DNA from 3 places in the Stutzerimonas sp. FeSN7 genome. Region 3 is predicted to be linked to each of the others. Evidence: predicted binding sites of a transcription regulator. Region 3 holds the regulator's gene; each other region holds the start of a gene.
The links. Region 3 encodes LexA, which represses DNA repair genes until DNA is damaged. Its sites were predicted from a motif close to CTGTNTNNNNANACAG; they were not measured.
Positions count from the first base shown of each region.

Region 1: imuA (translesion DNA synthesis-associated protein ImuA) is a predicted target of LexA. The motif match lies at 5,234-5,249, and genes of this name have one in related genera.
Region 2: recN (DNA repair protein RecN) is a predicted target of LexA. The motif match lies at 2,013-2,028, and genes of this name have one in related genera.

Region 1 covers NZ_JARPMN010000001.1:1,756,448-1,763,901, reverse strand. The annotation lists gene serC (3-phosphoserine/phosphohydroxythreonine transaminase) at 1-714, opposite strand, end outside; gene gyrA (DNA gyrase subunit A) at 834-3,641, opposite strand; gene mtnA (S-methyl-5-thioribose-1-phosphate isomerase) at 3,853-4,929, opposite strand; gene imuA (translesion DNA synthesis-associated protein ImuA) at 5,271-5,888, shown strand; gene P5703_RS08260 (Y-family DNA polymerase) at 5,897-7,309, shown strand; gene P5703_RS08255 (error-prone DNA polymerase) at 7,306-7,454, shown strand, end outside.
Region 2 covers NZ_JARPMN010000001.1:717,880-725,333, forward strand. The annotation lists gene fur (ferric iron uptake transcriptional regulator) at 1-251, shown strand, start outside; gene recN (DNA repair protein RecN) at 315-1,988, opposite strand; gene grpE (nucleotide exchange factor GrpE) at 2,190-2,759, shown strand; gene dnaK (molecular chaperone DnaK) at 2,858-4,771, shown strand; gene dnaJ (molecular chaperone DnaJ) at 4,895-6,025, shown strand; gene dapB (4-hydroxy-tetrahydrodipicolinate reductase) at 6,107-6,913, shown strand; gene carA (glutamine-hydrolyzing carbamoyl-phosphate synthase small subunit) at 7,130-7,454, shown strand, end outside.
Region 3 covers NZ_JARPMN010000001.1:2,698,789-2,706,242, forward strand. The annotation lists gene P5703_RS12625 (L,D-transpeptidase) at 1-327, opposite strand, end outside; gene P5703_RS12630 (TetR/AcrR family transcriptional regulator) at 367-1,074, opposite strand; gene lexA (transcriptional repressor LexA) at 1,275-1,883, shown strand; gene sulA (SOS-induced cell division inhibitor SulA) at 1,894-2,373, shown strand; gene P5703_RS12645 (hypothetical protein) at 2,437-2,673, opposite strand; gene P5703_RS12650 (DMT family transporter) at 2,878-3,717, shown strand; gene P5703_RS12655 (DUF6586 family protein) at 3,732-4,250, opposite strand; gene topA (type I DNA topoisomerase) at 4,386-6,989, opposite strand; gene P5703_RS12665 (DUF1653 domain-containing protein) at 7,275-7,454, opposite strand, start outside.

The DNA of each region.
Region 1 (7,454 bases), 940 kb from region 3:
GTTGTACATCGAGCCATTGTCGGCGGCGATCTTGTAATCAAGCATGGTCGGGCAGACGGAGCGTGCGTGGCCGAGCAGGTCCTCACGGACGATGACCACCACCAGCCCGGACGGGCCGATGTTCTTCTGCGCTCCGGCATAGATCAGGCCGAACTTCGATACGTCGATCGGCCGCGAAAGGATGTCCGACGACATGTCAACGACCAGTGGAGTATCGCCCAGCTCCGGTACCCAATCGAACTGCAGGCCGCCGATGGTCTCGTTGCTGGCGTAGTGCAAATAGGCCGCGCCATCGCTCAGCTGCCAGTCGTTCTGTCCGGGAATCGCGAAGTAGTCGTAAGGCTTGGCAGTCGCCGCGATGTTCACGTGCCCGAAACGACGGGCCTCCTCGATCGCCTTGCGCGACCAGATACCGGTATCGACATAGTCGGCCACGCCACCCTCGGGCAGCAGGTTCAGCGGAATCTCGGCGAACTGCTGGCTGGCCCCGCCCTGCAGGAACAGCACCTTGTAGTTCGACGGAATCGCCAGCAGATCGCGCAGATCCTGCTCCGCCTTTTCGGCGATGGCAGTGTAATCGTCGCTGCGATGGCTCATTTCCATGACCGACAGGCCCTTGCCATGCCAGTCGAGAAGCTCCGCCTGGGCGCGCTGAAGGACGGCTTCGGGAAGCGCAGCCGGACCGGCACAGAAGTTAAAGGCGCGTTTGCTCACTGCTGTTCTCTCGCTCTTGCTCGATATTGAATCCCGGGCTCGGCGGCCGGTTTCTTTACCGACCGCCTCGCTACCGTCTGCCCGGTGTGCTGCTTTCTATCGGATGGCGTTATCGCCAATCAGTCTTCGTCGTCGGTCGGCACCACGTCCGGCGACACATCGCCGCCACCGCCAAGCAATTCGTCTTCGCTCGGCTCGGTACTGATGACCGGCATTTCCTTCTCGAGGGCATCGTCATCGAGCAGCGCCTCGATGTCTTCCAGCACCTCTTCCTCGGACGGCTCCTGCACCCGCTCCAGACCGACCAGGTGTTCGCCTTTGCTCAGCTTGATCAGCGTGACGCCCTGGGTGTTGCGACCCAGCGAGGAGACTTCGTCGACGCGGGTCCGCACGAGCGTGCCCTGGTCGGAGATCAGCATGATCTCCTCGCCCTCGAGCACCTGTACGGCACCGACCAGCGGACCGTTGCGCTCGTTGGTCACCATGGCGATGACGCCCTGGCCACCACGACCGCGGCGCGGGAACTCTTCCATCGCCGTGCGCTTGCCATAACCGCGCACCGAGGCGGTGAGGATCTGCGCGTCGGGCTCCGGAATCAGCATCGAGATGATCCGCTGCCCTTCCGGCAGACGCATGCCACGCACACCGCGGGCATTGCGGCCCATGATGCGAACCTTGCTTTCCTTGAAGCGGATGACCTTACCGCCGTCGGAGAACATCATCACTTCCTGGGCACCATCGGTCACGGCAGCGGCGATCAGAGTGTCGCCCTCCTCCAGCTTCAGTGCGATGAGACCGGAAGTACGAGGCCGACTGAACTGCACCAGCGGTGTCTTCTTGACCGTCCCCTTGGCCGTCGCCATGAAGATGTAGGCACCGGTGGGTTCGTCCTTCTCATCGCTGTCGTCGTCGCCCTCGACATCGTCGACGTCGTCATGCTCGATCACCAGACCTTCGGCGTCGACCAACTCCTCGTCACCCTCGGCAGCCTGCTTGCGCAGGGCCTCGAGATCGACCTGCAGCATGGCGGTGATGCGCTCGCCCTCGTCCAGCGGCAACAGGTTGACCAGCGGACGCCCACGCGAGGTGCGCGAGGCCTCGGGAATCTCGTAGGTCTTCAACCAGTAGACCTTGCCCTTGCTGGAGAACAGCAGCAGGGTGGTATGACTGTTGGCGACCAGCAGGTGCTCGACGTAGTCCTCTTCCTTCACCCCTGTCGCGGCCTTGCCACGGCCACCGCGGCGCTGCGCCTGATAGGCGGCCAGCGGCTGGGATTTGGCATAGCCACCATGGGAGATGGTGACGACGCGCTCTTCTTCGGTGATCAGGTCGGCCAGGGTCAGATCCAGACGGGACTCGAGGATCTCGGTGCGCCGCGCATCGCCGAAGTCGCGCTTCACGCCCTCGAGCTCCTCGCGGATGACTTCCATCAGCCGCACCGGATTGGTCAGGATACGGATCAGCTCACCGATCTGGGTGAGGATTTCCTGGTACTCGGCGAGCAGCTTCTCGTGCTCGAGACCGGTCAGGCGGTGCAGACGCAGGTCGAGGATCGCCTGGGCCTGCTCCGGCGAGAGGAAATACTTGCCGTCGCGCAGACCATACTGCGGGTCCAGATTCTCCGGACGGCAGGCGTCTGCCCCGGCGCGCTCGACCATCGCCTCGACCGCGCTCGACTCCCAGGCCGTGGAGATCAGCGCATCCTTGGCTTCGGCCGGCGTCGGCGAGGCCTTGATCAGGGCAATCACCGGATCGATGTTGGACAGCGCAACTGCCTGGCCTTCAAGGATGTGCCCGCGCTCGCGCGCCTTGCGCAGTTCGTACACGGTACGCCGGGTGACGACTTCGCGGCGGTGACGGACGAAGGCTTCCAGCAGTTCCTTGAGGTTCAGCGTGCGCGGCTGGCCATCGACCAGCGCCACCACGTTGATGCCGAACACGCTCTGCAGCTGGGTCTGGGCATAGAGGTTGTTGAGGATCACCTCCGGCACTTCGCCACGACGCAGCTCGATGACCACACGCATGCCGTCCTTGTCGGACTCGTCACGCAGCTCGGTGATGCCTTCGATCTTCTTCTCTTTCACTAGCTCGGCGATCTTCTCGATCAGCCGCGCCTTGTTCAGCTGATACGGCAGCTCGGTGATGACGATCTGCTGACGGCCGCCGACCTTGTCGATGTCCTCGATATCGGCGCGCGCACGGATATAAATGCGGCCACGACCGGTGCGATAGGCCTCGATGATGCCGGCGCGACCGTTGATGATGCCCGCGGTGGGGAAGTCGGGGCCGGGAATGAACTGCATCAGCTCATCGATGGTGATATCGGCGTTGTCGATCAGAGCCAGGCAACCATCGATGACTTCGCCCAGGTTGTGCGGCGGAATGTTGGTGGCCATGCCGACCGCGATACCGCTGGAACCGTTGACCAGCAGGTTGGGGATCTTGGTCGGCATGACTGCCGGAATCTGCTCGGTGCCATCATAGTTGGGCACCCAGTCGACGGTTTCCTTGTCCAGGTCGGCCAGCAGCTCGTGCGCCAGCTTGGCCATGCGCACTTCGGTGTAACGCATTGCCGCGGCACTGTCGCCATCGACCGAGCCGAAGTTGCCTTGACCGTCGACCAGCATGTAGCGCAGCGAGAACGGCTGCGCCATACGCACGATGGTGTCGTACACCGCGGAGTCGCCGTGCGGGTGGTACTTACCGATCACGTCACCGACCACACGGGCGGATTTCTTGTACGGCTTGTTCCAGTCGTTGCCCAGCTCGCTCATGGCGTAAAGCACGCGACGGTGCACCGGTTTCAGGCCATCGCGCGCGTCCGGCAGCGCACGGCCGATGATCACGCTCATGGCGTAATCAAGGTAGGACTGCTTGAGCTCGTCTTCGATATTGACCGGGAGGATTTCTTTGGCCAGTTCGCCCATGGAAGCCTGGTTCCTTATAGTCAGCAGGGTCCTGCGATAAGCGCGGGATGGTAACACAGACGGCGGCCATAAGCTGAGCCTTGCGCACAGCAAAACCGAGCCAGCGAGCCTTGCGGAATAACCTGGAGCCCCTCAGGCAGGAGCCTCGCAGAGCTTGCCGAGCGAAGGACATGCGCAGCCATCGAGATGGCGCGCAAGGTCGGCAGCGATTTCAGTGCAACCGCTTGCGGTTCATCAATTCGGTCATCTTCGCGGCGTTCGGGCGCTCGACCACCCCCTTCTCGGTGACAATGGCATCGATGAGATCGGCCGGCGTCACGTCGAACACGGGATTGAAAACTTCGATCTCGGCGGCAAAACGCTGGCCATTGACCTCCAGCAGCTCGCTGCCGGCACGCTCCTCGAGGAGGATCTCGTCACCGCTTTCCAGAGCCATGTCGATGGTCGAACTGGGCGCCACCACCATGAAACGCACACCGTGATGCATCGCCAGCACCGCAAGCTGGTAGGTGCCGATCTTGTTCGCCACATCGCCGTTGGCGGTGATGCGATCCGCCCCGACGATCACCCAGGAAATACCGCGCGACTTCATCAGATGGGCGGCCGCCGAATCGACGTTCAACGTGGCCGGCACGCCATCGCCCAGCAGCTCCCAGGCAGTCAGGCGAGAACCCTGCAGCCAGGGGCGGGTTTCGTCCACGTAGACGCGCTCCACCAGCCCGTCGAGATGCGCCGCGCGGATGACACCGAGCGCGGTGCCGAAACCGCCGGTCGCCAGGGCACCGGTGTTGCAGTGAGTAAGCAGGTTCTGCGGATTGCCTTGATGGCGACGAATGAGGTCGACACCGAACTGCGCCATGGCCAGATTGGCCTCCCGATCGCTCTCATGTATCGAGATGGCCTGGGCCTCCAGCGCCGCGCAAGGATCCTCGCCTGGCTTGAGGCGTTCGAGACGTTCGCGCATCTGATTCAGCGCCCAGAACAGATTGACCGCCGTGGGACGCGATGCGGCAAGGATCGTGGCGTCTTCCTCCAGCGCCTGCCGCCAATCACCACCGGCCGCCATGCGCGTACGAGCAGCCAGGACCAGCGCATAGGCCGCACTGATGCCGATGGCAGGCGCGCCGCGCACGACCATGTCGCGAATGGCGTCAGCGACCGCAGCGGCAGAATCGCAACTGTGCCAGACCTCTTCGGTCGGCAGCTTGCGCTGATCGAGCAGGCTCAGGCGATCGCCATGCCACTCGATCGACTTCACCTTTTCCGCAGCCAGCAGGCGCTCACGCACGGTATTTCCCTCGTTCAGCTTCGTCGAAGCAGGACCCATGATGCGCCCCGCACAGCAAAGAAAAAGCCCGGATCGCGGGCGAACCGGGCTTCTATATCAAATATGACCGGGAAACAGCGGTGCGACGCCTCGGCCGTCGCAACCCGGGCGCGAATGCTAATGCACTGATTTTCCAAGCACAAGCAACGCTATTGATACCTAGGTCATGTCAGTTCCAATCGAATAGCGGCGCGCGCCCTGACGCCAGATCGCCGAATGCGCGCGCCTATCCGGGTCAGCTTGACCAGTGCATGACAGCCTAATACTGTATCTATATACAGTAATTTTTGGATGTTTTTTTCATGTCTTCCGTGGTCGCCCTTGACCGCCTGCTGGATGCTCGCCGCATCTGGCGTGGCCAGTCCGTTGCATCTCCTACGGCGGCCCAACCGACCGGACATGCCATGCTGGATGCGCTCTTGCCCGCTGGCGGCTGGCCGGATTCGGCACTCAGCGAAATCCTTTTCGCAGCCCCGGGGATCGGCGAGCTACGCCTGCTGTGGCCGACGCTCGCCAGGCTGACCAGCGCAGGCGAACGTGTCGTGCTGGTCGCCCCGCCCCATCGTCCCTGCCCCCAGGCCTGGCTTGCGGCTGGAGTGGATCTGCGCCATCTGGTCATCGTCCAGGCCAAGGACCGCGATGCCTTGTGGAGCGCCGAACAGTGCCTGCGCTCCGGCAGTTGCGCCGCCGTGCTGTGCTGGCCGCGACAGGCCGACGACCGCGCCCTGCGACGTCTGCAGATAGCCGCCGAAACCGGCCAGACCCTGGCCTTTGCCTATCGCCCGCTGCGCGAAGCGGAAAACCCGTCGCCTGCGGCATTGCGCCTGACCCTGGAAGCACAGCCGGTGCAGCTGCGTGTCATCAAGTGCCGCGGCGGCCTGGCTCCGGCCCGGCCGCTACCAGCCAGCGCCTGGCAATAGGTGCGACGATGCTCTGGGCCTGCATTCTGCTGCCGCAACTGGCCATGGACGGCATCCTGCGCCACCGCGACGATGCCGCCGCACCACTCGTTCTGCTCGCCGGCCCGCCACAGCGCCGCGTGTTGCAGGCCGTCAACGCGGCCGCCCGCAAGCTCGGCCTCAAGCCAGGGCAATCGCTGGTCGCAGCCCAGGCATTGACCCACGACTTCGTCACCGCCGATTACGACCCGCTGATGATCGAACGCTGGCAGCAGTTCCTGGCCGCCTGGGGTTACGGCTACAGTGCCCAGGTCAGCCTGCACTACCCGCGCTGCTTGCTGCTGGAGGTGCATTCCAGTCTCGGCCTGTTCGGCCCCTGGCCACGATTCGAGAAGCGTCTGCGCGACGAGCTCACGGCCCTGGGCTTCCGCCACCGCATCACCCTGGCACCCAACCCGGCGGCCGCGCGCATCCTCGCCAATGCCCACGACGGGCTGGCCGTGACCGATACGGCCGCGCTGCATCAGGCGCTCGGGGTACTGCCGATCGAGCGCCTCGGCCTGCCCCGCGAAGTCAGCACATCGCTGGTACGCATGGGCCTGCGCCATCTTCATCAAATGCTCGCCCTGCCGCGCGACAGCCTGGCCAGACGCTTTCCGGCCGAAGTGCTGGCCCAGCTCGACACCCTGCTCGGGCATCGGCCGCTGCCTCTGGAGTTCTACCGCCCGCCGGATGTCTTCGACACCCGCATCGAACTAAATTTCGAGGTCGAGTCCCACCAGGCTCTGCTGTTTCCATTGCGCAGACTGACCGCCGACCTGGCCGCCTTTCTCGCCGGGCGGGACAGCGGCGTCCAGCGTTTCAGTCTGTACCTGGAACATCGCACCCTGCCCGACAGCGAGGTGCCGGTCGGCCTGCTCAGTACCGAACGCGAGCCCGCCATGCTGTTCGAACTCACCCGTGGTCGCCTCGAGCACCTGCAACTGCCGGCCCCCGTCCTGGCCGTGCGTCTGCTGGCTCGTGATCTGCCAGCCTTCACGCCGGCCCATCAGGCCTTGTTCGACGAGCGCCCGCAGCAGAATGTGCCCTGGGAGCAACTGCGCGAACGCCTCCGCGCCCGACTAGGCGACAATGCCGTAGTCTCGCTGAGCGCACGAGCGGACCACCGCCCGGAATGCGCCTGGCGGGAAAGCAGCCTCGCCCACACCGAACCCTTGCCCCAAGCAGGTTTGCGCCCCGGCTGGCTGCTGAACACCCCGCAGCCCTTGCGCGAAGAGGGTCTGCTCACCCTGGCTGGCCCCGAGCGCATCGAGTCCGGCTGGTGGGATGGTGCCGACGCGCGGCGCGACTACTATCGGGTGCAAACCACTACCGGCCAACAGGGTTGGGCGTTTCGCGCCCTTACCGGCGGGCCGCTGCTGCTGCACGGCTGGTTCGCATGAACGCCGAATACGCCGAGCTGCACTGCCTGTCCAACTTCAGCTTCCAGCGGGGTGCATCCAGCGCGCGCGAACTCTTCGAGCGCGCCAAGCGCCAGGGCTATGACGCTCTGGCGATCACCGACGAATGCAGCCTGGCCGGTATCGT
Region 2 (7,454 bases), 2.0 Mb from region 3:
CGACTGTCTATCGTGTGCTGACCCAGTTCGAGGCGGCCGGCCTGGTAGTTCGGCACAACTTCGATGGTGGTCATGCCGTCTTCGAGCTGGCCGATAGCGGGCATCACGACCACATGGTCTGCGTCGATACGGGCGATGTCATCGAGTTCTTCGACCAGGAAATCGAAAAACTGCAGAAAGAAATCGTCAAGCGTCACGGCTATGAGCTGGTGGATCACAACCTGGTGCTCTACGTGCGCAAGAAGGACTGATCCTCAATAGATGTTGAAAAGGCGGCCATGGGCCGCCTTTTTTTTTGCCGCTCTGCCTGGCGTTCAGGCCTGTGCGGAGGTGACCATCTGCCGGGCATGAGCCAGGGATTGTTCGGTCAGGTCGACGCCGCCGAGCATCCGGGCGATCTCCTCGACGCGCCCCGCCTGGTCCAGTTCGGTAACCGCCGTGCGGGTTTCGTCGGTACCGCGGGCCTTGTGCACGAACAGGTGGTGGTGTCCTTGCGCAGCCACCTGCGGCAGGTGTGTGACGGTCAGGACCTGGCCGCGCTCGCCGAGGCGGCGCAGTAGCTGCCCGACGATTTCCGCAGTGGGGCCGCCGATGCCGACATCAACTTCGTCGAACACTAGCGTCGGCACGCGCGAGGTTTGTGCCGTGATCACCTGGATCGCCAAGCTGATCCGTGACAGCTCGCCGCCCGACGCGACCTTGGCCAGCGGGCGCAGTGGCTGGCCAGGGTTGGCGCTGACCAGGAACTCCACCTGTTCCAGGCCGTAGGGCGTGTACTCGCCTTCTGCTGCCGGCTTGAGCTGTACGCTGAAGCGCCCGCCGGGCATGCCCAGGCGCTGGATTTCTGCCTCGACCGCGCTCGCCAGTTCTTCGGCGGCAGCCTGACGGTTGCGGCTCAGTTCGCCGGCTTTCTCCTCGTAGTGGCGAGCGTAGGCGGCCAGCTCTTCGCCGAGGCGCTCGACCGCTTCGTCATCGGCATTGAGGCCTTCCAGTTCTTCCAGCAGCTGCTGGTGCAGGTTGGGCAGTTCGCTCGGCTGTACGCGGTGCTTGCGCGCCAGGGTGTAGATGGTGTCCAGGCGCTCCTCCAGCATCTGCTGGCGTTCCGGATCGGCGTCGAAATGGTCGACGAAGCGATTGAGCTCACCGATCGCCTCTTCGACCTGGATTTGCGCGCTGGCGAGCAGGTTGACCGCTTCGCTCAGCGCCTGCGGCTGATTCTGGAAGGCGGTCAGCCGCTGCAGGCTGCTGGTCAGGGCGGAAAGCACGTTGCCGGCATCACTCTCGCTGCACAGCTCCATGACCTGGCGGCAGGCGCCGAGCAGCTGCTCGGCGTTGGCCAGGTTCTTGTGTTCCTGTTCGAGCTGCTCCAGTTCGTGCTCGCCGAGCGCGAGATTCTCCAGCTCTTCCAGCTGATAGCTGAGCAGCTGGTGGCGTGCGCGCTGCTCGTCGCTGCTGTTGCTCAGCCGTTCCAGGGTCTGGCGCGTCTGCCGCCAGCGCTGCGCGGCCAGTTGCACCTGGCGCGCCAGGTCCTGGCTGCCGCTGTACTCGTCGAGCAGGCGCCGGTGGGTGTCGGTCTTGAGCAGCGACTGGTGCTCGTGCTGGCTGTGAATATCGATCAGCAGTTCGCCCAGCGCCTTGAGGTCACCCTGCGGGCAGGGCGTGCCATTGATGTAGCCGCGCGAGCGGCCCTCGGCGGTGATCACTCGGCGCAGGATGCAGGGGCCTTCGCTGTCCATGTCGCGTTCGGCCAGCCAGGCGCGGGCGTCGGGGATGTCGTCCAGGTCGAAGCTGGCGAGGATGTCGGCCTTGTCCGCACCGATGCGCACCACGCTGCTGTCGGCCCGGTCGCCGAGGGTCAGGCCGAGGGCATCGAGCATGATCGATTTGCCCGCGCCGGTTTCACCGCTGATCACGCTCATGCCGCGTTTCAGCTCGAGGTCCAGGTGTTCGACGATGGCGTAGTTGTGAACCGACAGATGAACCAGCATGGCAAGGCTCCCGATTTTGCGTGGCTGGCTATTTATACAGTGGTTTTCCTGCTGCCCACAAGCGCAGACGGATGAATGTGCGGTCGCTCGTCATTTCGCCCGCTGCACATCGCCGCATACCCTTGAAGCCGGTTTTCGCGCCCCCATATAGCGGCACAAGCGCGGGCTTGCTGCCCGCTGATCGTACTGAGAGGAGGACCCATGGCCGACGAGCAGAACCTGGATAACCAGAACCCGGAAACGCCAGAGCAATCGCAAGCAGACGTAGCCGAGGATCTGGCAGCCCGCGTGCAATCGCTGGAGGAGCAGCTGGCGGCCGCGCAGGATCAGTCGCTGCGCGTGGCGGCAGAGCTGCAGAACATCCGTCGGCGTGCCGAGCAGGATGTCGAGAAGGCGCACAAGTTCGCGCTGGAAAAGTTCGCCGGTGACCTGCTAGCCGTCGCCGACAGCCTGGAGCGCGGTCTCGAGCTGTCGAACCCGGATGACGAGGCGGTCAAGCCGATGCGCGAAGGCGTCGAGCTTACCCTCAAGCTGCTGCTCGACACCCTTGCCCGTCATCAGCTGGAGCAGCTGGATCCGCACGGCGAGCCGTTCAATCCCGAGCATCACCAGGCCATGGCGATGGAGGAGAGCACTCACGTCGAGCCGGGCAGCGTGCTCAAGGTGTTCCAGAAAGGTTATCTGCTCAACGGGCGCCTGTTGCGTCCGGCGATGGTGGTGGTCAGCAAGGCGCCCGCCGACGCGCCGCCTTCTATCGATGAGAAGGCTTGAAATCGGCATACCCATCCCCATCTGGTAGCCAAGCGTTTTTGTGTTACCCGCAGCCGGTAGACAGGCGCGGATCAATCGAAATTTGGAGAGCGAATTAAATGGGCAAGATCATCGGTATCGACCTGGGGACCACCAACTCCTGTGTCTCCATCATGGAAAACGGCAACGTCAAGGTCATCGAGAACGCCGAAGGCGGACGCACCACGCCGTCCATCATCGCCTACACCAACGATGGCGAGACGCTGGTCGGTCAGTCGGCCAAGCGCCAGGCAGTCACCAACCCGCAGAACACTCTGTACGCGGTCAAGCGCTTGATCGGCCGCCGTTTCGAAGAAGATGTCGTGCAGAAGGACATCAAGATGGTGCCCTACACCATCGTCAAGGCCGATAACGGTGATGCCTGGGTGGAAGTGAAGGGCCAGAAGATGGCGCCTCCGCAGATTTCTGCCGAAGTGTTGAAGAAGATGAAGAAGACCGCCGAGGATTACCTGGGCGAGTCGGTCACCGAAGCGGTCATCACCGTGCCGGCCTACTTCAACGACAGCCAGCGTCAGGCTACCAAGGACGCCGGTCGCATCGCCGGTCTGGACGTCAAGCGCATCATCAACGAGCCGACCGCGGCCGCGCTGGCCTATGGCATGGACAAGGCCAAGGGCGACCACACCGTGATCGTCTATGACCTGGGTGGCGGTACCTTCGACGTGTCGGTGATCGAGATCGCCGAGGTAGACGGCGAGCACCAGTTCGAGGTGCTGGCTACCAATGGTGACACCTTCCTCGGTGGCGAAGACTTCGACATCCGCCTGATCGACTACCTCGTCGACGAATTCAAGAAAGAAACCGGCATGAACCTCAAGGGCGACCCGCTGGCCATGCAGCGCCTGAAGGAAGCTGCCGAGAAGGCGAAGATCGAGCTGTCCTCGAGCCAGCAGACCGACGTCAACCTGCCGTACATCACGGCTGACGCGTCCGGTCCGAAGCACCTGAACGTGAAGATCTCCCGCGCCAAGCTGGAGTCGTTGGTCGAGGATCTGGTCGAGCGCACCATCGAGCCGTGCCGCATCGCGCTGAAGGATGCCGGCATCGATGTGTCGAAGATCAATGACGTGATCCTGGTCGGTGGCCAGACCCGCATGCCGCTGGTGCAGCAGAAAGTCGCCGAGTTCTTCGGCAAGGAAGCGCGCAAGGACGTCAACCCGGACGAAGCCGTGGCCATGGGTGCTGCCATCCAGGGCGCCGTGCTGGCGGGCGACGTCAAGGACGTGCTGCTGCTCGACGTTTCCCCGCTGACCCTGGGTATCGAGACGCTGGGCGGCGTGATGACTCCGCTGATCGAGAAGAACACCACCATCCCGACCAAGAAGTCGCAGGTGTTCTCCACTGCCGACGACAACCAGAGCGCCGTGACCATTCACGTGCTGCAGGGTGAGCGTAAGCAGGCTGCGCAGAACAAGTCGCTGGGTCGCTTCGATCTGGCCGAGATTCCGCCGGCCCCGCGCGGCATGCCGCAGATCGAAGTCACCTTCGATATCGACGCCAACGGCATTCTGCACGTGTCCGCCAAGGACAAGGCCACTGGCAAGCAGCAGTCCATCGTGATCAAGGCCAACTCCGGTCTGTCGGAGGAGGAAATCGAGCAGATGGTGCGCGACGCCGAGGCCAATGCCGAGGAAGACCGCAAGTTCGAGGAGCTGGCTACCGCACGCAACCAGGGCGATCAGCTGGTGCACGCCACCCGCAAGATGCTCACCGAGGCCGGCGACAAGGCCAGCGACGATGACAAGGCTGCGATCGAGAAGGCGCTCAGCGAGCTGGAGCTGGCCATCAAGGGCGACGACAAGGCTGCGATCGAAGCGAAGATCGCTGCGGTGTCCCAGGCCTCCACTCCGGTTGCGCAGAAGATGTACGCCGAGCAGGCTCAGGCCGGTGAAGGTCAGCCCGCAGGTGAGCAGGCGAAGCCGGGCGACGACGTGGTCGACGCCGAGTTCGAAGAGGTCAAGGACAACAAGTAAGCCCCGGCTTGCTTCCGCTCCAGCCCGCCCTCGACGTCGTCGGGGCGGGCAAGACCGCCACGCGGGGGCTTGCTCCCGCGTCGGCGTGTCTGGAAGGCATGAAATTGAGGGTTCAGGATAGTTATGGCCAAACGCGATTTTTACGAGGTGCTGGGCGTTGAGCGCGGTGCCAGCGAGGCGGAGCTGAAAAAGGCTTACCGCCGCCTCGCCATGAAGCATCACCCCGACCGCAATCCGGGTGACAAGGCGGCGGAGGAAGCCTTCAAGGAGGCCAATGAGGCCTACGAGGTGCTTTCCGACCCGAGCAAGCGGGCTGCCTACGATCAGTACGGGCACGCCGGCGTCGATCCGCAGATGGGCGCCGGGGCAGGTGGAGCCGGTTACGGCGGCGCCAACTTCTCCGACATCTTCGGCGATGTATTCAGCGATTTCTTCAGTGGCGGTCGTGGCGGCTCCCGCGGTGGCGCTCAGCGCGGCAGCGACCTGCGCTACACGCTGGAGCTCGATCTGGAAGAGGCTGTGCGCGGTACCACCGTGACCATTCGCGTGCCGACCCTGGTCGAATGCAAGACCTGTGACGGCTCCGGGGCGAAGAAGGGTACCAGTCCGGTGACCTGTACCACCTGTGGCGGCATCGGCCAGGTGCGCATGCAGCAGGGTTTCTTCTCGGTACAGCAGACCTGCCCGCGCTGTCATGGCAGCGGCAAGATGATTTCCGACCCTTGCGGCAGCTGCCACGGCCAGGGTCGCGTCGAAGAGCAGAAGACGCTCTCGGTCAAGGTGCCGCCGGGCGTCGATACCGGCGACCGCATTCGCCTGTCTGGTGAGGGCGAGGCGGGCACTCAGGGCGGTCCGGCTGGTGATCTGTATGTAGTGGTCAACGTGCGCGAGCACGCGATCTTCCAGCGTGACGGCAAGCACCTGTACTGCGAGGTGCCGATCAGCTTCGCCGATGCGGCGCTGGGTGGTGAGCTCGAGGTGCCGACGCTGGATGGTCGGGTCAAGCTGAAGATCCCGGAAGGCACCCAGACCGGCAAGCAGTTCCGCCTGCGCGGTAAGGGTGTGGCGCCGGTGCGCGGTGGCGCAGCGGGCGATCTGATGTGTCGCGTCGTGGTTGAAACGCCGGTCAACCTGAGCAAGCGCCAGCGCGAGATGCTCGAGGAGTTCCGCGGCACGCTACAGGGCGACACCTCCCATTCACCCAAGGCCAGCGGCTGGTTCGAGGGTGTGAAGCGCTTTTTCGGTGATGTTTGAGTCGAACTGAGGGCTTGAGGTCCGGTGCCTGGTGCATCGGCCTCGCGCTCGGTTTCCGGCTTGCAGCTTGGAGCTGATGCTATGCGACGTATTGCAGTGACGGGCGCCGCCGGGCGCATGGGCAAGACCCTGATCGAGGCGGTGCAGCAGACTGGCGGCGTCGCCGGTCTGACCGCTGCCATCGATCGGCCGGACAGTACCCTGGTGGGTGCTGATGCCGGCGAACTGGCCGCCATCGGGCGGCTGGGCGTGCCGCTGACGGGAGATGTCGGCAAGGCCGTCGACGAGTTCGACGTGCTGATCGACTTCACCCACCCTTCGGTGACGCTGAAGAACCTGGAGGTCTGCCGGCGCGCCGGCAAGGCCATGGTGATCGGTACCACCGGCTTTTCGCCGGAAGAGAAGGAGCGCCTGGTCGCGGCGGCCAGAGAGATCCCGATCGTCTTCGCCGCCAACTTCAGCGTTGGCGTCAATCTGTGCCTCAAGCTGCTGGATACCGCGGCGCGTGTGCTGGGTGACGATGTGGATATCGAGATCATCGAGGCGCATCACCGGCACAAGGTCGATGCGCCGTCCGGCACCGCGCTGCGCATGGGGGAGGTGGCGGCCGAGGCGCTCGGGCGCGATCTGCAGAAGGTTGCCGTCTATGGTCGCGAAGGTCAGACCGGTGCGCGGGCGCGCGAGACCATCGGCTTTGCGACTGTGCGTGCCGGGGACGTCGTGGGCGACCATACCGTGCTGTTCGCCGCCGATGGCGAGCGCGTCGAGATCACCCACAAGGCCTCCAGTCGCATGACCTTCGCCAAGGGGGCGGTGCGCGCCGCGCTGTGGTTGGATGAGAAGCCGGCAGGGCTCTACGACATGCAGGACGTGCTCGGCCTGAAATGATTCGCTGCGCGCACCGGTTGCCCTGTGCCCCGTTCGGGTGCGCTGGCCGGCTATTTCGGCTGGACCGGAAAGGCGGTTTTGTGTAAGCTTCCCGCTTTAGTGTGTCCACTAAAAGTTGCGCAGAAATGAATCAAACAAAAAGCGGGATGACCTTCACACGTCATCCCGCTTTTTTACAATCTGCGTCTGCTCCAGCCTTGATCTACGGGAGGTCTCTTGACTAAGCCAGCCCTTACGCCAGCCATTCTGGCCCTTGCCGATGGCAGCATTTTTCGCGGCGAATCCATCGGCGCCGATGGGCAAACCATTGGTGAGGTGGTGTTCAACACCGCCATGACCGGCTATCAGGAAATCCTCACCGATCCCTCCTACGCCAAGCAGATCGTTACCCTCACCTATCCCCATGTCGGTAACACCGGCACCACGCCGGAAGACGCCGAGTCCTGGAAAGTCTGGGCCGCTGGTCTGGTGATTCGCGACCTGCCGTTGATTTCCAGCAACTGGCGCAACAAGCAATCACTGCCCGATTACCTCAAGGCCA
Region 3 (7,454 bases):
CCCCATCCGGTTGACGCCCGGCTCGCAACCGCTGAGCCAGAGGATGCGGGTCAGGATCCAGTCGCGCCCGGGAAACACCGCATGCAGCTCGGGTGTCCAGATTTCACCGGTCCAGCGCCGCCCGCGCAACACCGCCCCCTCGGGCAGGCCATCACCGATGCGCGCACGCACCTGATGCACGCCGCGCGGTGTACAGCCGGAACCATTCTGTTCGCCGACACCGTTACGAGCGGTGGACACCGGAAAGCGCAGACGCAGCTGCCCGCCGGCAAAGCCATAAAGCTGCTGGTCAGCGACGGAGATATGCAGAAGATCGAGAAAGGCCATGGGCGGCTAGCTTAGCCGATCACCCGGCAGGCTTGTAGCTCAAGCCTTCGCCGGGATGGCCACGGCGTTGCGCCGCGCGATCGGTTGCGCCGCCGCCAGGGTATTGTCATCGATACCGCTGTCGGCACGCATGCCGGCGGCCAGGAACGGCACCATCATACGCATCACCTGCTCGATGGAAGTCCGAACGCCGAAATCGTTCTCGGAGATCGCACGCAGCGCCTTGATACCGGACATGCTGAATGCCGCAGCCCCGAGCATGAAGTGCACGCGCCAGAACAGCTCGATGGGCGGAATGGCCGGCGCGGCGTCGTGAACCTTGAGCATGTAACGACGGAACACCTTGCCGTACATGTCTTCCAGGTAGCGCCGCAGGTGGCCCTGGCTCTGACTGAAGGACAAGCCCAGCAGGCGCATGAAGATCGACAGGTCGTCGCCGCTACGCGGCTTGACCGCCAATGCCTGCTCCACGAGGATTTCCAGGAGCTCCTCGAGCGTGTCCTTCTTGTCGGTGAGCGCCTCGCGGCGATCCAGCTCACGCTCCAGGCTGGCACAGAACGGCCCGAGGAAACGCGAGAACACCGCCTGGATGAGCGCCTTCTTCGAACCGAAGTGATAGTTGACCGCCGCGAGGTTGACCCCAGCCTTGCTGGTGATCAGACGAAGCGAGGTCTCGGCGAAGCCTTTTTCCGCGAACAGCTGTTCCGCTGCATCAAGAATGCGCTCAACTGTTTCCGACTGCGCCATGCCCCCTCCGAAAGACAAACAACTGTTTGAAACTTACGTTTCACCGACCGGCAAGTCAACCACGAAACGCCGCATGGCACTAGCGTCATTGTCGCAGACGCACTGCCCAGCGCGCCGGCTGACCCGACATGAAACATTCATTGCCAAGGCCGGATCACTGTATATAATCCCAGTCACTGTATAAAAGAACAGAGACCGACATGATCAAGCTGACGCCTCGCCAGACGGAAATCCTCGCCTTCATCAAGCGCTGCCTGGAAGACAACGGTTATCCGCCAACCCGCGCGGAGATCGCTCAGGAGCTCGGCTTCAAGTCGCCCAATGCCGCGGAGGAGCACCTCAAGGCGCTCGCCCGCAAAGGCGCCATCGAGATGACGCCCGGCGCCTCCCGCGGGATACGTATTCCCGACTTCGAGCCCGCACCTGCCGAAACCGGCTTGCCCATCATCGGCCGCGTCGCTGCTGGCGCACCGATACTGGCCCAGCAGCATGTCGAGGAATCCTGCCAGATCAGCCCCGCCTTTTTCCATCCGCGCGCCGATTATCTGCTGCGTGTGCACGGCATGAGCATGAAGGACATCGGCATTTACGACGGTGACCTGCTGGCCGTGCACACCACCCGTGAGGCCCGCAACGGCCAGATCGTGGTGGCGCGGGTCGGCGATGAGGTGACCGTCAAGCGTTTCAAGCGCGACGGCAAGAAGGTCTGGCTGCTGGCGGAGAACGCGGAATTCGCCCCCATCGAAGTCGACCTCGAACATCAGGAATTGGTCATCGAAGGCTTGAGTGTCGGCGTCATACGCCGCTGAGGAGAAGGTTATGCAGTACCAGACCAGCACTTCCCGGCCCCAGCTATCGCTGTTCGACGGTGTCATCGCACAAAGCCTGGCACCGTTCGGCAGCCTTGCACCGCGCAGCAAAGCCGAGCAGGAGAAAAAGGATCACCTGAGCGAGTTGAGCCTCAGCGGCAGCAGTCAGCACTGCCATCTGCTGCTCACGCCGATCCTGCGCGAACTCGGCGACGCGACGGACAGCCGCTGGCTGACACTGATCGCGCCGCCCGCCTTCCTTTCACAGAGCTTCCTGCGCAAGTGCGGCCTGAACCGCGAGCGCATCATCCTGCTGCAACCACGCAACACGGAAGGCGCGCTGGAACTCGCGTGCAAGGCGCTGGCGTCCGGCTGCAGCCATACCGTCATCAGCTGGCTCGGTCAGATCGACGACGCGACACGCAGCAAGCTGCGCAACGCCGCCAGCCTGGGCGAGGCGCAGAGCCTGAATATTCGTCTGGGTTGTTGAGTGGCGGGCACAGGGACGTGCTGCCTGTTGTGAAGTGAAGGTCGAGCCCCGGAGCAGCTGCGCTCAGTGCAGAACGCGCGGCTCTTCTGCATCGTGGTCGAAATCGCCTTCTGTCATCCGACCCGCCATCTGAACGCCAACATTGAACATCGCCTTGGCAATCTCCACATGCTGCCCCTGCAGGAAGAGCTTGGCGTCGTCGGAAAAGTCGAGCGTGACCAACACCTCTTCGTCCTCGGCACGACGAAGCACGATGCGCCCGTCTGGTAGCTCGACGATTTCCAGAAAAGATGTAGGCATGGATCAGCTCCGCGTGAAAGGCCGCCATTGTAGCAGCCGGTCGCCGTCGCGGCAGCCTTTGGCGCTTCAGGCCACCAGTCCGGCGCGTTGCTGGGCGCACACCTCGTGCGTTGCGCCCCGAAATGACGTGCCCAAGGCGGATCGGCAACGTAGCATGCGCTGAAAAAAGCGCGCGCACCTCTGCGCCGGGACAAGGAATCGTGCATGACCACCCGCACCTTGCTGCTCACCGCTCTGGCCATGCTGGCGTTCGCCGGCAACTCGATCCTCTGCCGGATCGCGCTGCGGGACACCGCCATCGATCCAGCCAGCTTCACCGGCCTGCGGATAGTCGCCGGAGCGCTCACCCTCTGGCTGCTGTTGCGCGCCGACAGGACCGACCAGCCTCTGGGGGGCGACTGGGTCGGTGCCATGGCGCTGTTCGTCTACGCGGCCTGCTTTTCCTTTGCCTATATCGACCTGGACGCCGGCGCCGGCGCACTGCTGCTGTTCGGTGCCGTACAGCTGAGCATGCTTGCCTGGGGCTTGCTGAGAGGCGAGCGTTTCAGCGCCGGGCAGCTCGCCGGCCTGCTGCTGGCGGTCAGTGGATTGGTGATCCTGCTGCTCCCGGGGAGCAGCACCCCGCCCTTGGATGGCGCTTTGCTGATGATCCTGTCCGGCATCGCCTGGGGCGTCTATTCGCTCCGTGGACGTGGTGCAGCCACACCGCTTGCAGCCACTGCGGGTAATTTTCTCCGGGCGGTTCCATTGGCCGCGGTGCTCTGCCTGCTTTCGCTGGGCCAGCAGACGTGGGATTGGCCGGGCGTGGCCTACGCGCTGCTTTCCGGGGCGCTGACGTCAGGGGTCGGCTATGCCATCTGGTACGCCGCCCTGCCCGGTCTGGCGGCGATACAGGCCGCCAGCGTGCAACTCAGCGTTCCGCTACTGGCGGCCATTGCCGGTGCCGTGCTGCTGGGCGAAGCGATGACCACAACGCTACTGTTGGCCGGCACCGCGATTCTGGGCGGCATCGCCCTGGTCCTGCGCATCAGGCATCGCCATTAGCCCGGCGTCGCCGGTTACCACTCGGTGAGCGATTCGCGAAAGCGCAGCGCCAGCCCCTTGAGGTTCTGCCGCCACGCTTCCAGCTCGGCGCGGGTCAGCGGCGGAGTCTCGTCCTCGACGGTGACCGCCTCGATCAATGGCTGCCGCGGATCGGTCTTGGCCTTGGCCGGGGCGCGCGGCGGCTGGAACAGCTGACGATAGGCGGCCAGCAACTGCCCGAGCCAGGTACTCGGCTGTTCCGACAGTTCCAGCAGCTCGGCGAGCTCCGGACTCGGCGCGGCCTCTAGAACGCTGCGCGTCAGGAACGCCTCCACCACCGGCGCATCGGCGCCCGGCGAGCGATAGTAGCCGGCGATCTCGTGGCAAAGGCCGAGCAACGCGCCGTACAGGTGAAACAGACACGCCTCGCGCTCGGCCTGGATAAGCCCCTGAGAGTTCATCGAGGCAGTCTCTTCGGCCTTGCGCCAGCTTTCCAGCGAGAGGCCTGCAAAGAAGATCTTCTGGTTGGTACGGGTGTAGAGCTCGTGAGCCATGGCATGCTCTCCGGAAGAGAATGTGCAGAGAATGGACCTTCGACGAACGCCGCACCAGAGCGAACGACGAACAGACGGCGTGGGCGTGAGGCAATCAACCCGACCGACTCGCCTGGCGAGTCGGTCGAGCCAGGATCAGCGCTTGTCTTCGACCTGCCACTTGCCGCCGTCGTAGAACGCCTTCCAGCCGGTGGGCTTGCCATCAACTTCGCTCTGCACGTACTGCTCCTTGGTCTTGCGGCTGAAGCGGATCACCGCCGGGCGGCCGTCCGGATCCTGCTGCGGTGCCTGGAGCAGGAAGTGATACTTGGGATCGATCTCGTCCTTGTGGGGAATCAGCTCTCGCACCAGCGGCGCGCGGGTCTCGCGATTCTTCGGGAACTGGCTGGCAGCCAGGAACAACCCGGAAGCGCCATCGCGCAGTACGTAGGTATCGTCGACCTTCTCGCACTTGAGCTCCGGCATCTTCACCGCATCCATCTTCGGCGGCGCCGGCTCGCCATTCTTCAGCAGCTTGCGGGTGTTCTTGCATTCGGCGTTGGTGCAGCCGAAGAACTTGCCGAAACGACCGGTCTTGAGCTGCATCTCGCTGCCGCACTTGTCACATTCCAGGCTTGGCCCCTCGTACCCCTTGATACGGTACTGACCTTCCTCGATCTCGTAGCCGGAGCAGTCCGGGTTGTTGCCGCAGATGTGCAGCTTGTGCGTCTCGTCGAGCAGGTAGGCATCCATCGCGGTGCTGCAGATCGGGCAGCGATGCTTGCCCAGCAGCACGCGGGATTCGGACTCGCCCTCGTCATCCGCGGCGATCTCGTCACCCGGAATGAGGTTCACCGTGGACTTGCAGCGCTCCTTCGGCGGCAGGCTGTAGCCGGAACAACCGAGGAACACCCCGGTGGACGCGGTGCGGATCATCATCGGCCGGCCGCAGACCTTGCACGGGATGTCCGTCAGGGTCGGCTGGTTGGCACGCATGCCATTCTCGCTGGACTCGGCGACCTCGAGCTTCTTGCGGAAATCACCGTAGAACTCGTCCAGCACATGCTTCCAGTCGCGCTCGCCCTGGGCGACGTCGTCCAGATGCTCTTCCATGCCAGCGGTGAAGCCATAGTCCATCAGGTTGTTGAAGCTCTCGGAGAGGCGTTCGGTGACGATGTCGCCCATCTTTTCCGAGTAGAAACGGCGATTGTGCAGCGAGACGTAGCCCCGATCCTGGATGGTGGAAATGATCGCCGCATAGGTGGATGGCCGGCCGATGCCGCGCTTCTCCATCTCCTTGACCAGGCTGGCTTCGGAATAGCGGGCCGGCGGCTTGGTGAAGTGCTGGCTCGGGTCGAGCTTGAGCAGCTTCATGGCGTCGCCCTTGCTCATTTCCGGCAGCACGTCGTCCTCGCCAGCCTTGCTCTGCTGCGGCATGACCTTGGTGTAGCCGTCGAACTTGAGGATGCGCCCCTTGGCACGCAGCTCGAAGTCACCGGCCTCGACCGTCACGCTGGTGGACAGGTACTGCGCCGGCGGCATCTGGCAGGCGACGAACTGGCGCCAGATCAGCTCGTACAGGCGCTCGGCATCGCGCTCCATGCCGGACAGCTGGTTCGGCCGCAGGTTGACATCGGACGGGCGAATCGCCTCGTGCGCTTCCTGGGCGCCCTCCTTGCTCGAATACAGGTTCGGCTTCTCGGGCAGGTACTTGTCACCGAACTCGCCTTCGATGAAACCGCGCACCATGCTGATGGCGTCGGCCGACAGGTTGGTCGAGTCGGTACGCATGTAGGTGATGTAACCGGCTTCGTACAAGCGCTGGGCCATCATCATGGTCTTCTTCACGCCGAAGCCGAGGCGATTGCTCGCCGCCTGCTGCAGGGTCGAGGTGATGAAGGGCGCCGAAGGCTTGCTGCTGGTCGGCTTGTCCTCGCGCTTGGTCACGCTGTAGCTGGCGCCCTTGAGCTTCTCCAGCGCAGCATTGGCCTGCGCCTCGTTCAGCGGCTTGAACGCCTCGCCCTTCTCGCGGGCGACTTCGAAGCGCACCTTGGCCTGCTGGGCAGTCGCCAGGTCGGCATGAACTTCCCAGTATTCTTCCGGGACGAAGGCGCGGATCTCGCGCTCGCGCTCGACCACCAGTTTCACCGCCACCGACTGCACGCGACCGGCAGACAGGCCGCGGGCGATCTTCGCCCAGAGCAGCGGCGAAACCATGTAGCCAACCACCCGATCGAGGAAGCGCCGCGCCTGCTGGGCGTTGACACGATTCAGATCGAGCTCGCCCGGCTGGGAAAAGGCCTCCTGGATCGCCTTCTTGGTGATCTCGTTGAACACCACGCGCTTGTAACGGCTGTCATCGCCACCGATGGATTCGCGTAGGTGCCAGGCGATGGCCTCCCCTTCTCTATCCAAGTCGGTCGCGAGATAGATGGTGTCGGCTTCCTTGGCCAGGCGGCGCAGCTCCTCGATGACCTTTTCTTTGCCGGGCAGGATCTCGTACTTGGCCTTCCAGCCATGTTCCGGATCGACGCCCATGCGCGCGATCAGTTGACGCTTGGCCTTCTCCTTGGGCGACAGCGCGGGCGCTTCGGCCGCCGCAGCCTTGCCGCGCTTGACCGGCTCCTTGTTGGCCGAGCCGCTGGTGGGAAGGTCGCGGATGTGGCCGATACTCGACTTCACCACGTACTGGTTGCCCAAATACTTGTTGATTGTCTTGGCCTTGGCCGGTGATTCCACGATGACCAGCGATTTACCCATGGAGAGGAGAGTTCCTGAATCTAGAGGTGAACAGAGGCGGCGCCTCCGGCAGTTTGAATACCCGTGCCGTCGGTAATCGGCAAGGCATCAGCGAACGTTCGTGCGCGTTTTGCGAACGGGGCGGCTCTGCAGGATATTCCTGCTCGGCTCGGCCTGGCGCGGACCAGAGCGACGATTCGAGGCCATGAACCGGACGCCTGGGTTAGCGCTCTGTCTAAAAAGCACCGCTATATATAGTGGCGATGGAGCTGAGGTCAAGCGCGGCACTGGTAGCCCTGTGCCAGCTCAATCCCGAAAGACGCTGGGCTCGGCTTCGATCAGCGCGAACCTCGGCACCGTTTCACCGTTGACCTCGACCGTCTCGGTAAACATCGACAGTGGCCGCACCCAGAGTCCGCGCTCGCCATACAGCGCCTGGTAGAACACCACCAGCTCCTCCGTCTCGGAGTGCCGGGCCACGGCGAA